Linked DNA regions of Antarctobacter heliothermus. The protein of the gene in region 2 interacts with the protein of the main gene of each other region in a pairwise test. Links are inferred from orthologs where the notes say so. Each region holds a gene or a part of one and is shown on either strand. Other genes may lie near its edges. The genes, in order: odhB, lpdA and ANTHELSMS3_RS19890.

What was found.
Region 1: the proteins of lpdA (region 2) and odhB interact in binary tests that used the Escherichia coli proteins (3 or more experiments, as listed by UniProt). The link is inferred for Antarctobacter heliothermus from one-to-one orthologs.
Region 3: the proteins of lpdA (region 2) and ANTHELSMS3_RS19890 interact in binary tests that used the Escherichia coli proteins (3 or more experiments, as listed by UniProt). The link is inferred for Antarctobacter heliothermus from one-to-one orthologs.

Annotation. Positions count from the first base shown.
Region 1 is NZ_CP022540.1:2,192,511-2,195,657, reverse strand. Bases 151-3,144 are described here. They hold odhB (2-oxoglutarate dehydrogenase complex dihydrolipoyllysine-residue succinyltransferase), read left to right. Parts: upstream 151-872; coding sequence 873-2,417; downstream 2,418-3,144. Other genes in these bases: ANTHELSMS3_RS10430 (glycosyltransferase family 2 protein), read left to right, coding at 2,521-3,144; ANTHELSMS3_RS10440 (2-oxoglutarate dehydrogenase E1 component), read left to right, coding at 151-871. In the rest of the region: more of ANTHELSMS3_RS10440, read left to right, coding at 1-150; more of ANTHELSMS3_RS10430, read left to right, coding at 3,145-3,147. UniProt on the Escherichia coli protein: E2 component of the 2-oxoglutarate dehydrogenase (OGDH) complex which catalyzes the second step in the conversion of 2-oxoglutarate to succinyl-CoA and CO(2).
Region 2 is NZ_CP022540.1:1,345,242-1,348,375, forward strand. What follows is about bases 80-3,060. They hold lpdA (dihydrolipoyl dehydrogenase), read left to right. Parts: upstream 80-692; coding sequence 693-2,429; downstream 2,430-3,060. Other genes in these bases: ANTHELSMS3_RS06310 (2-oxo acid dehydrogenase subunit E2), read left to right, coding at 80-682; ANTHELSMS3_RS06320 (ChrR family anti-sigma-E factor), read right to left, coding at 2,504-3,060. In the rest of the region: more of ANTHELSMS3_RS06310, read left to right, coding at 1-79; more of ANTHELSMS3_RS06320, read right to left, coding at 3,061-3,134. UniProt on the Escherichia coli protein: Lipoamide dehydrogenase is a component of the glycine cleavage system as well as of the alpha-ketoacid dehydrogenase complexes.
Region 3 is NZ_CP022540.1:4,194,150-4,197,334, reverse strand. Bases 143-3,174 are described here. They hold ANTHELSMS3_RS19890 (ATP-dependent helicase), read left to right. Parts: upstream 143-461; coding sequence 462-2,888; downstream 2,889-3,174. Other genes in these bases: ANTHELSMS3_RS19885 (Lrp/AsnC family transcriptional regulator), read right to left, coding at 2,898-3,174; ANTHELSMS3_RS19895 (hypothetical protein), read left to right, coding at 143-378. Outside these bases: more of ANTHELSMS3_RS19895, read left to right, coding at 1-142; more of ANTHELSMS3_RS19885, read right to left, coding at 3,175-3,185. UniProt on the Escherichia coli protein: A helicase with DNA-dependent ATPase activity. Unwinds DNA duplexes with 3'-5' polarity. Translocates on single-stranded DNA with 3'-5' polarity. Initiates unwinding more efficiently from a nicked substrate than double-stranded DNA.

The DNA.
Region 1 (3,147 bases), 850 kb from region 2 along the record:
GCTGTCGGAATATGCGGTGCTGGGTTTTGAATACGGCTATTCGCTGGCAGAGCCCAACGCGCTGACCCTTTGGGAGGCGCAGTTTGGTGACTTTGCCAACGGTGCGCAGATCATGTTCGACCAGTTCATCTCTTCGGGTGAATCGAAATGGTTGCGGATGTCGGGCCTTGTCTGCCTGCTGCCGCACGGGTTTGAGGGTCAGGGGCCGGAACACTCCTCAGCGCGGCTGGAGCGGTTCCTGCAGGCCTGCGGTCAGGACAACTGGATCGTGGCGAACTGTTCGACGCCCGCCAACTATTTCCACATCATGCGCCGCCAGCTGCACCGGACCTTCCGCAAGCCGCTGATCCTGATGACGCCCAAGTCGCTGCTGCGGCATAAATTGTGCGTGTCGACCGCCAAGGATTTCACCGGCGGATCGTCGTTCCACCGCGTGTTGTGGGACAGCGCGGAATCGGGCGAGAGCGACACCAAGCTGGTGGCTGACGACAAGATCAAGCGCGTGGTGATGTGTTCGGGCAAGGTCTATTACGACCTGCTGGAGGAACGCGACGCGCGCGGCATCGACGACATCTATTTGCTGCGGGTCGAACAGTTCTATCCCTTCCCGGCGATCAGCCTTGTGAAGGAACTGGAACGGTTCAAGGGCGCAGAAATGCTCTGGTGTCAGGAAGAGCCCAAGAACCAGGGCGCATGGAGCTTTATCGAACCCAATATCGAATGGGTCCTTGGCCGTATCAAGGCCGACCACCCGCGCCCGCGTTATGTGGGCCGCGCCACATCGGCCAGCCCTGCGACGGGTCTGGCCAGCCAGCACAAAGCACAGCAAGAGGCGCTCGTGAACGAAGCGCTGACGATGGAAGGAAACTGAGATCATGACCGAAGTACGCGTTCCCACGCTTGGGGAATCGGTGACCGAAGCCACCGTCGCAACCTGGTTCAAGAAGCCAGGCGATGCCGTGGCAGTGGATGAGATGCTCTGCGAACTGGAGACCGACAAGGTCACGGTCGAGGTGCCCTCGCCCATTGCCGGCACCCTGTCGGACATTGTCGCCGCAGAGGGCGAGACGGTGGGCGTGGATGCCCTGCTGGCCAATATCTCCGAAGGGGACAGCGGATCGGCTGCCGCCCCCAAGGCCAAGGCAAAGGACGCCTCTGCCGACGCGCCCAAGGACACGGCCGATGCCGGCGGGTCCAGCGTCGATGTCATGGTACCCACGCTGGGCGAATCTGTGACAGAGGCGACCGTCTCGACATGGTTCAAGAAGGTCGGGGATACCGTCGCGCAGGATGAGATGCTGTGTGAGCTGGAAACCGACAAGGTGTCGGTCGAGGTGCCCGCCCCCGCCGCAGGTACGCTGACCGAGATCATCGCCAACGAGGGCGACACCGTGCAGGCCGACGCCAAGCTGGCGGTTCTGTCCTCGGGTGCGGGTGCCGCTGCTCCGGCGGCCAAGGCCGAAGCTGCTGGCGGCGAGCAGTACACCACTCCGCCTGCCGGTGACGGTGGTCCGGGTAAGGACATCAAGGACGGCCCCGCCGCCGAAAAGGCGATGGCAGAGGCTGGCGTCACGCGCGACGCCGTGACCGGGACCGGCCGCGATGGCCGCGCGACCAAATCCGATGTCGCCGCCGCCGTGGCCGCTGCAAGCGCCGCGCCCAAGGCTGCGGCCCCGGCCGCCGCCGCGCCGCGCGCGCCGGTGCCTGCCGATGACGCCGCGCGGGAAGAGCGGGTCAAGATGACCCGCCTGCGCCAGACCATCGCGCGCCGCCTGAAAGACGCGCAGAACGCCGCCGCGATCCTGACCACCTACAACGAGGTGGACATGACCGAGGTCATGACCCTGCGCAAAGAGTACAAGGATCTGTTCGAGAAGAAGCATGGCGTCAAACTGGGCTTCATGTCCTTTTTCACCAAAGCCTGCTGCCACGCCCTGAGGGAGGTGCCCGAGGTCAACGCCGAGATCGACGGCACCGACATCGTCTACAAGAACTTTGTGCACATGGGCATCGCGGCAGGTACGCCGCAGGGTCTGGTGGTTCCGGTCATCCGTGACGCTGACCAGATGTCCTTTGCCGAGATCGAAAAAGCGATTGCCGAAAAGGGCAAGCGCGCCCGTGACGGCAAGCTGTCGATGGCGGAAATGCAGGGCGGAACCTTTACCATCTCGAACGGTGGTGTGTACGGCTCGCTGATGTCCTCGCCGATCCTGAACCCGCCGCAGTCGGGTATCCTTGGCATGCACAAGATCCAAGACCGCCCGATGGTCATCAACGGTGAGATCAAGATCCGCCCGATGATGTATCTGGCCCTGTCCTACGATCACCGCATCGTCGACGGCAAAGGTGCCGTGACCTTCCTTGTGCGGGTCAAAGAGGCGCTGGAAGATCCGCGCCGGTTACTGATGGATCTGTAATCCACCTCAAAGGCCGGGCTGAAGCCCGGCCTACACCTACCTATCGAAGAGGTGCGCGGTCAGTGCGCACCTTCCCCATCTCACTGAATTGCGCCTGTCCCTCATGAGCGATGCCCAAGACAAAACGTCCTTTTCGCGGCGCATCGCCCTTGCTTCTTGCATGCGCAACGAAGGTATCTTCCTCATGGAATGGCTGGCGCATCACCGCTCGCTTAGCTTTGATGAGGTGATCGTGGTGACGAATGACATCACCGATGGCTCTGACAGGCTGCTGGATGCGTTGGCGGCCAAAGGGCTTGTCACCCATATCACGCAGGACGTGCCCGAGGGTGCCGCGCCGCAGGACAGCGGTATGGACCTTGTCCTGCGCCATGCCCGCGACAGGGGCATCACCCACGTCCTGCACATCGACAGCGACGAATTTCTGGCTTTGCGCCAAGGCTCTTTGACCGATCTGCTGGCGCGCACCGAAGGGGCGGATGTGGTTCCGATCCCGTGGCGCATGTTTGGCGATAGCGACGTGACGGACTGGACGCCCGGCGATCTGGTGACAGAGGCCAATACCCGGGCCGAGCCTGCGCCGGAGCCGGGTGTGACCAAGTTCAAATGTCTCTTTCGTGTGGCCAGCTTTGCCCGGGCCACCGATCACAACCCGTTGGAACCGCTGGTGGATGACCCGCAAGTCCTGACTGCAGATGGTGCGCCGCTGTCCAACGCGTCTTTGTTTCAA
Region 2 (3,134 bases):
GATCGAGATGCCCCGCATCAAAAAGATCTCTGGCCCGGCGCTGCACCGGTCGTGGTTGAACATCCCGCATGTCACCCACAACGATGAGGCGGACATCACTGATCTGGACAAGTACCGGAAAGAGATGGACACCCACGCCAAGGAAAACGGCTATCGCGTCACGCTGTTGTCCTTTGTCATCAAGGCGTCTGTTTCGGCGTTGAAAACCCATTGGGAATTCAACTCGTCGATCCATCCCGACGGCGACAAGCTGATCAAGAAGGATTTCTACAACATCGGCTTTGCGGCGGACACACCCAACGGCCTGATGGTCCCGGTGATCAAGGACGCGGATCGCAAGGGTCTGGTCGACATCTCGAAAGAGCTGATGGACCTGTCCAAGGCCGCGCGTGAGGGCAACCTGAAGTCCAAGGACATGCAGGGCGCTACCTTTACCATCTCGTCGCTTGGCGGGATTGGCGGCACCTCGTTCACGCCCATCGTTAACGCGCCTGAGGTGGCAATCCTTGGCCTGACCCGGTCCAAGATGGCGCCGGTTTGGAACGGTGAGGACTTTGTGCCGCGCCTGATGCAGCCGCTGTCGCTGTCCTATGATCACCGTGCCGTCGATGGCGCCTTGGCCGCGCGGTTTACCGTGACGCTCAAGACGTTGCTGGGCGACATGCGCAAGTTGATGTGGTGAGGTGAACACAATGGATGTCAAAGTACCCGATATCGGTGATTTCGCCGACGTGCCTGTGGTTGCCGTACTGGTCAGCGTAGGCGATATGGTCAGTGAAGAAGATCCGCTGATCGAACTGGAATCCGACAAGGCCACGATGGAAGTGCCTTCGCCCGCAGCGGGCAAGGTCACGGAAATCAAGGTCAAGGAAGGGGATCGCATTGGCGAGGGGGCGGTGATCCTTGTCCTCGAAGGCGCGGATGCCAAGGATGAGGCCCCCAAGGCCGAAGCCCCTGCCGCCGAGGCGCCTAAACAGGTCTCCGCCACCGGCACGGCCTCTGGTCCTGGTGATGTGCATGCCGAGGTCGTTGTTCTGGGCTCTGGCCCCGGCGGCTATACGGCGGCGTTCCGCGCCGCCGATCTGGGCAAGAAAACCGTCCTGATTGAGAAATTCGACCGATTGGGCGGTGTCTGTCTGAACGTCGGCTGTATCCCGTCCAAGGCACTGCTGCACGTCGCCAAGGTCATCACCGAGGCTGAGGAGATGGGCGCGCATGGCATCAGCTTTTCCAAGCCGGGAATCGATCTGGATGAGCTGCGTGCCTTCAAGGACAGCGTTGTCGGCAAGCTGACCGGCGGTCTGGACGGATTGTCCAAGGGCCGCAAGGTGCAGGTGGTGCGCGGTTATGGCAAATTCTCGGGCCCGAACATGATCGAGGTTCAGGGCGACGATGGCGTGACCACCGTGTCCTTTGACCAGTGCATCATCGCCGCCGGGTCCGAGCCCGTGGCGCTGCCTTTCATCCCGCATGACGATCCGCGCGTGATCGACAGCACCGGCGCGCTGGAACTGGCGGACATCCCCGGACGGATGCTGGTTCTGGGCGGTGGCATCATCGGGCTGGAAATGGCTTGTGTCTACGACGCGCTGGGATCGAAGATCACAGTCGTCGAACTGATGGACCAGATCATTCCGGGGGCCGACAAGGACATCGTCAAGCCGCTGATGACCCGCATCAAGGGTCGGTATGAGAACATCTTCCTCAAGACCAAGGTGACAGCGGTCGAAGCGTTGGACGAGGGTATGAAAGTGACCTTCGAGGACGACAAGGGCGAGAGCTTCTCTGACACCTTCGATAAGGTTCTTGTCGCCGTGGGTCGCAAGCCCAACGGCAAACTGATCGATGCCGACAAAGCCGGCGTTGCCGTTGACGACCGTGGCTTTATCGCCGTGGACAAGCAGCAGCGCACGGGCGTGCCGCATATCTTCGCCATCGGCGACGTAGTGGGCCAGCCGATGCTGGCCCACAAGGCCGTGCACGAGGGCAAGGTGGCAGCCGAGGTTTGCGCCGGACACAAGCGATTCTTTGACGCCCAGTTGATCCCTTCGGTTGCCTATACCGATCCAGAGGTCGCTTGGTGTGGTGTCACCGAAAACGACGCCAAGGCGAAGGGCATCAAGTACGAGAAGGGCGTGTTCCCTTGGGCAGCTTCGGGCAAATCGCTATCGAATGGCCGTAGTGAGGGGATCACCAAGCTGCTGTTCAATCCCGACGATGACCGCATCATCGGTGCGTGTATCGTGGGCACCAACGCGGGCGACCTGATTTCCGAGGCCGCTCTGGCCATCGAAATGGGCGCAGATGCCGTGGATCTTGGCCACACAATCCACCCGCACCCGACGCTGTCGGAAACGGTGAACTTTGCGGCCGAGATGTTCGAGGGCACAATTACCGACCTGATGCCGCCGAAAAAGCGCAAGCACTAAGGGTTTGACGACACAATAAAAAGGGCGGGGAATTTCCCCGCCCTCTTTTGTTTGCCATGCTGACCGTGCTGGGGTCAGATCCGCAGAAACGGTTGCGCCAGTCGCGCCAGTCCTTTGAGACGCAGCGGCGCGTCCGTCACCGCAAGACAGATGCAATCCTCGGAAATGTCGGCGACGGGCGTATGGTGCAGGTCTTCGTTGGCAATTTCGATGTCGCCACGCCGGAAATAACCTTCGTCGTCCTGAAACGCGCCCTTGAGGACCAAAGTCAGTTCCAGCCCGCGATGGCCGTGATCCGGCATCGCCGTCCCCGCTGGGATGAACAAAAGCCGCGCCGTGGCCTCACGCGAGGTGGGTAGAATGGCCTGCTTTACGCCCATACCGATGGGCCGCCATTTTACTTCGTCCAAAGTGCCGCCGATGTAGTCACGCAGCGGCGCAGGGGCGACCGGGTCCGCGGCGATGTTGATCGGGCGTGGCGTCGGGGTGAACTCGCTGCCCCGGATCAGCGCCAGTGCGCCGTCAAGAAAGGCGTCTGACACGGGCATCTCCTCGACGGAGTTCAGAACGGCGCCGCCGATGGCATCCTGCGCCTCAATCGCGGCGCGGCATTCATCACAAAGCGAGATATGCGTGGCGATGATGAGATTGACCGCCTCGGGCAGGGTGCCTGCGGAATACCCCAGGATCAGGTCATCGGTCAGA
Region 3 (3,185 bases), 2.8 Mb from region 2 along the record:
CGCCGGGCGGTGGTCGACGTGTTGGTGATCGACGCCGATTGCGGGGCAGAGCGGATTGTCAGCCTGACCGCGCTGGCGGAACGGCGCAATCCGCGGCTGGTCACCATCCTGTTGGCCCGCGACGTGACCGAGATCACGGATTTGTACTCTGACGCCGTGACGACGCTGCATTGCGTGCTGGATGGGCGTGTTTCCCCGCGTGTCGTGGCGCGCATGGCGCAGGCCTCGCTGGCGGGCCGCGCCGCGTGCAAGCTCACCCCGGCCCGCGCCGACAGCGCGCCGCAGGCCCCGGCGGCCGAACCCTCCGCGCCCAATCCGGTCTTTTTCACAACGCGCCGCAAACCGGCGGTGCACCCCGGCGAGGCTGTCCCTGCCTGACAGTTGAAAATTCGTCGTACGCGGGGCGAACATAGGGCGAACACGCCCTTCCCCTGACCGCGCGATGGCGCTAGATTGGCGCCATGAGCAGTTTCGACGAATTCGACGCGTTTGAGGCGTCCTCGCTTTCGGCGCGCGCCATGGCGGCGCGCCCCGCCCCCTATCTGAATGAGCTGAACCCGGCCCAGCGGGAGGCGGTCGAGGTACTGGATGGCCCGGTGCTGATGTTGGCGGGGGCCGGGACGGGCAAGACCAAGGCGCTGACCGCGCGGGTGGTCCACCTGCTGAACACCGGCCGCGCCCGCCCGAACGAAATCCTGTCGGTGACCTTCACCAACAAGGCTGCGCGCGAGATGAAATTGCGCGTAGGCCGCATGCTGGGCCAGACGGTTGAGGGCATGCCTTGGCTGGGTACGTTCCACTCGATCTGTGTCAAACAGCTGCGCCGCCACGCCGAGCTGATCACCGCCGAGGCCAACACCGATCAGGTGGTTGAGGGGCCCGATTCGCAGCCCGGCCTGCATCTGAAGTCCAACTTTACCATTCTCGACACCGACGATCAGTTGCGTCTGCTCAAGCAACTGGTGCGGGCGGCGGAGATCGACGACAAACGCTGGCCCGCGCGGCAATTGGCCAACATCATCGAGGGCTGGAAAAACCGCGCGCTGACGCCGGACAAGGTGCCGGCAGCGGACGGTGGGGCCTTCAACCATCGCGGGCCGGAACTCTACGCCGCCTATCAGCGCCGCCTGCTGGAACTGAACGCCGTCGATTTCGGTGATCTGCTAATGCACATGGTCACCATTTTTCAGACCCACCCGGACATTCTGGCGCAGTACCAACGCTGGTTCCGCTACATCCTTGTGGACGAATATCAGGATACCAACGTGGCGCAGTATCTCTGGCTGCGCCTGCTCGCGTCACAGCACAAGAACATCTGCTGCGTCGGCGACGACGATCAGTCGATCTATGGCTGGCGCGGGGCCGAGGTGGGCAATATCCTGCGGTTTGAAAAGGATTTTCCCGGCGCCCATGTGGTGCGGTTGGAACAGAACTATCGCTCTACGCCGCATATCCTCGCCGCCGCCTCGGGCGTGATCCGGGGCAACACCGGGCGTCTGGGCAAGGAACTGTGGACACAGGCGCAGGACGGCGAAAAGGTACGCCTGATCGGCCATTGGGACGGTGAGGAAGAGGCACGCTGGATCGGTGAGGAAATCGAATCGATGCAGGGCGGCACCCGCGGGATGCGGCCCTATTCGCTGGACGACATGGCCATTCTCGTGCGCGCCAGCCACCAGATGCGCGCGTTTGAAGACCGCTTTCTGACCATCGGCCTGCCGTACCGCGTCATCGGCGGCCCGCGATTCTATGAGCGGATGGAAATCCGCGATGCCATGGCTTATTTCCGCCTTGTCGTGTCCCCCACCGATGATCTGGCGTTTGAGCGCGTCGTCAACACGCCCAAGCGCGGCCTTGGCGACAAGGCACAGCAAACCATCCAGCGCATCGCCCGTGAAAACGGCGTCAGCCTTGTGGACGGGGCGGCGCTGGCGGTCGAACAGGGGGCGATCAAGGGCAAAGGCGCCAAGGCGCTGGGCGAGCTGATCGTGGGCCTTGCCCGCTGGGGGCGCATGACCGGCGACAAGGACGTCAGCCACATGGAACTGGCAGAGATCGTTCTGGACGAAAGCGGCTACACCGGCATGTGGCAGAACGACAAGACACCAGAGGCCCCCGGCCGGCTGGAAAACCTCAAGGAACTGGTCAAGGCGCTGGAAAGCTTTGAAAACCTTCAGGGGTTTCTCGAACATGTCGCGCTGGTCATGGACAACGAAAAGGATGAGGCGGGGGCCAAGGTGTCGATCATGACGCTGCACGCGGCCAAGGGGCTGGAGTTTCCGGTGGTCTTCCTGCCGGGCTGGGAGGACGGGCTGTTCCCGTCGCAGCGCAGCATGGACGAACCCGGAATCCAGGGACAAAAGAACTTGGAAGAGGAGCGGCGGCTGGCCTATGTCGGCATCACCCGCGCCGAAGAGGTCTGTACCATCAGCTTTGCGGGCAACCGCCGCGTCTTTGGTCAGTGGCAATCGCAGATGCCCTCGCGCTTTGTCGATGAACTGCCAGAGGAACATGTCGAGGTGCTGACTCCCCCCGGCCTGTATGGCGGTGGCTACGGTGCGGCGACCAGCGGTGGCATGGGCGGCTATTCCTCGGGCGTCGAAAAACGCGCGGCAGAGGCAAATGTCTACAATTCCCCCGGCTGGAAACGGCTTCAGGAGCGGCAGAACCAACGCCCCGTCAGCCAGCCCCGCGAAAGCCGCTCACAGGTGATCGACCTTGAGGCGGTGTCGGTCCACACGGTCGGCGACCGCGTGTTTCACCAGAAATTCGGCTACGGTGCGATTCTCGGGATCGAGGGCGATAAGCTGGAGATTGAATTCGAAAAGGCAGGCACCAAAAAGGTCGTCGCCCGCTTCATTCATACTGCCGACGACGTGCCGTTCTAGCGCGTCCCGTCACCCGATGGGCAAGGGCGCATCGGCCTTCGGCTGATCCATGACGATCTGGGAATGCACCCGCGCCACCACCGGATGCGCCAACAGAACCTCATGAATCAGCCGGTTGAGCGCGGCCAGATCCGGGCAATAGACCCGCAGCAGGTAATCCGCCTCTCCGGTCATGGTCCAGGCAGAGACGATCTCTGGTCGGACCCGCAGCAGCCGCGCAAAATCCGTGCCCTCCTTGGCCCCGTGCCGCGCCAGTTGGACCTGAACAAAGGCCTGCACATCCAGACCCAGCTTGTC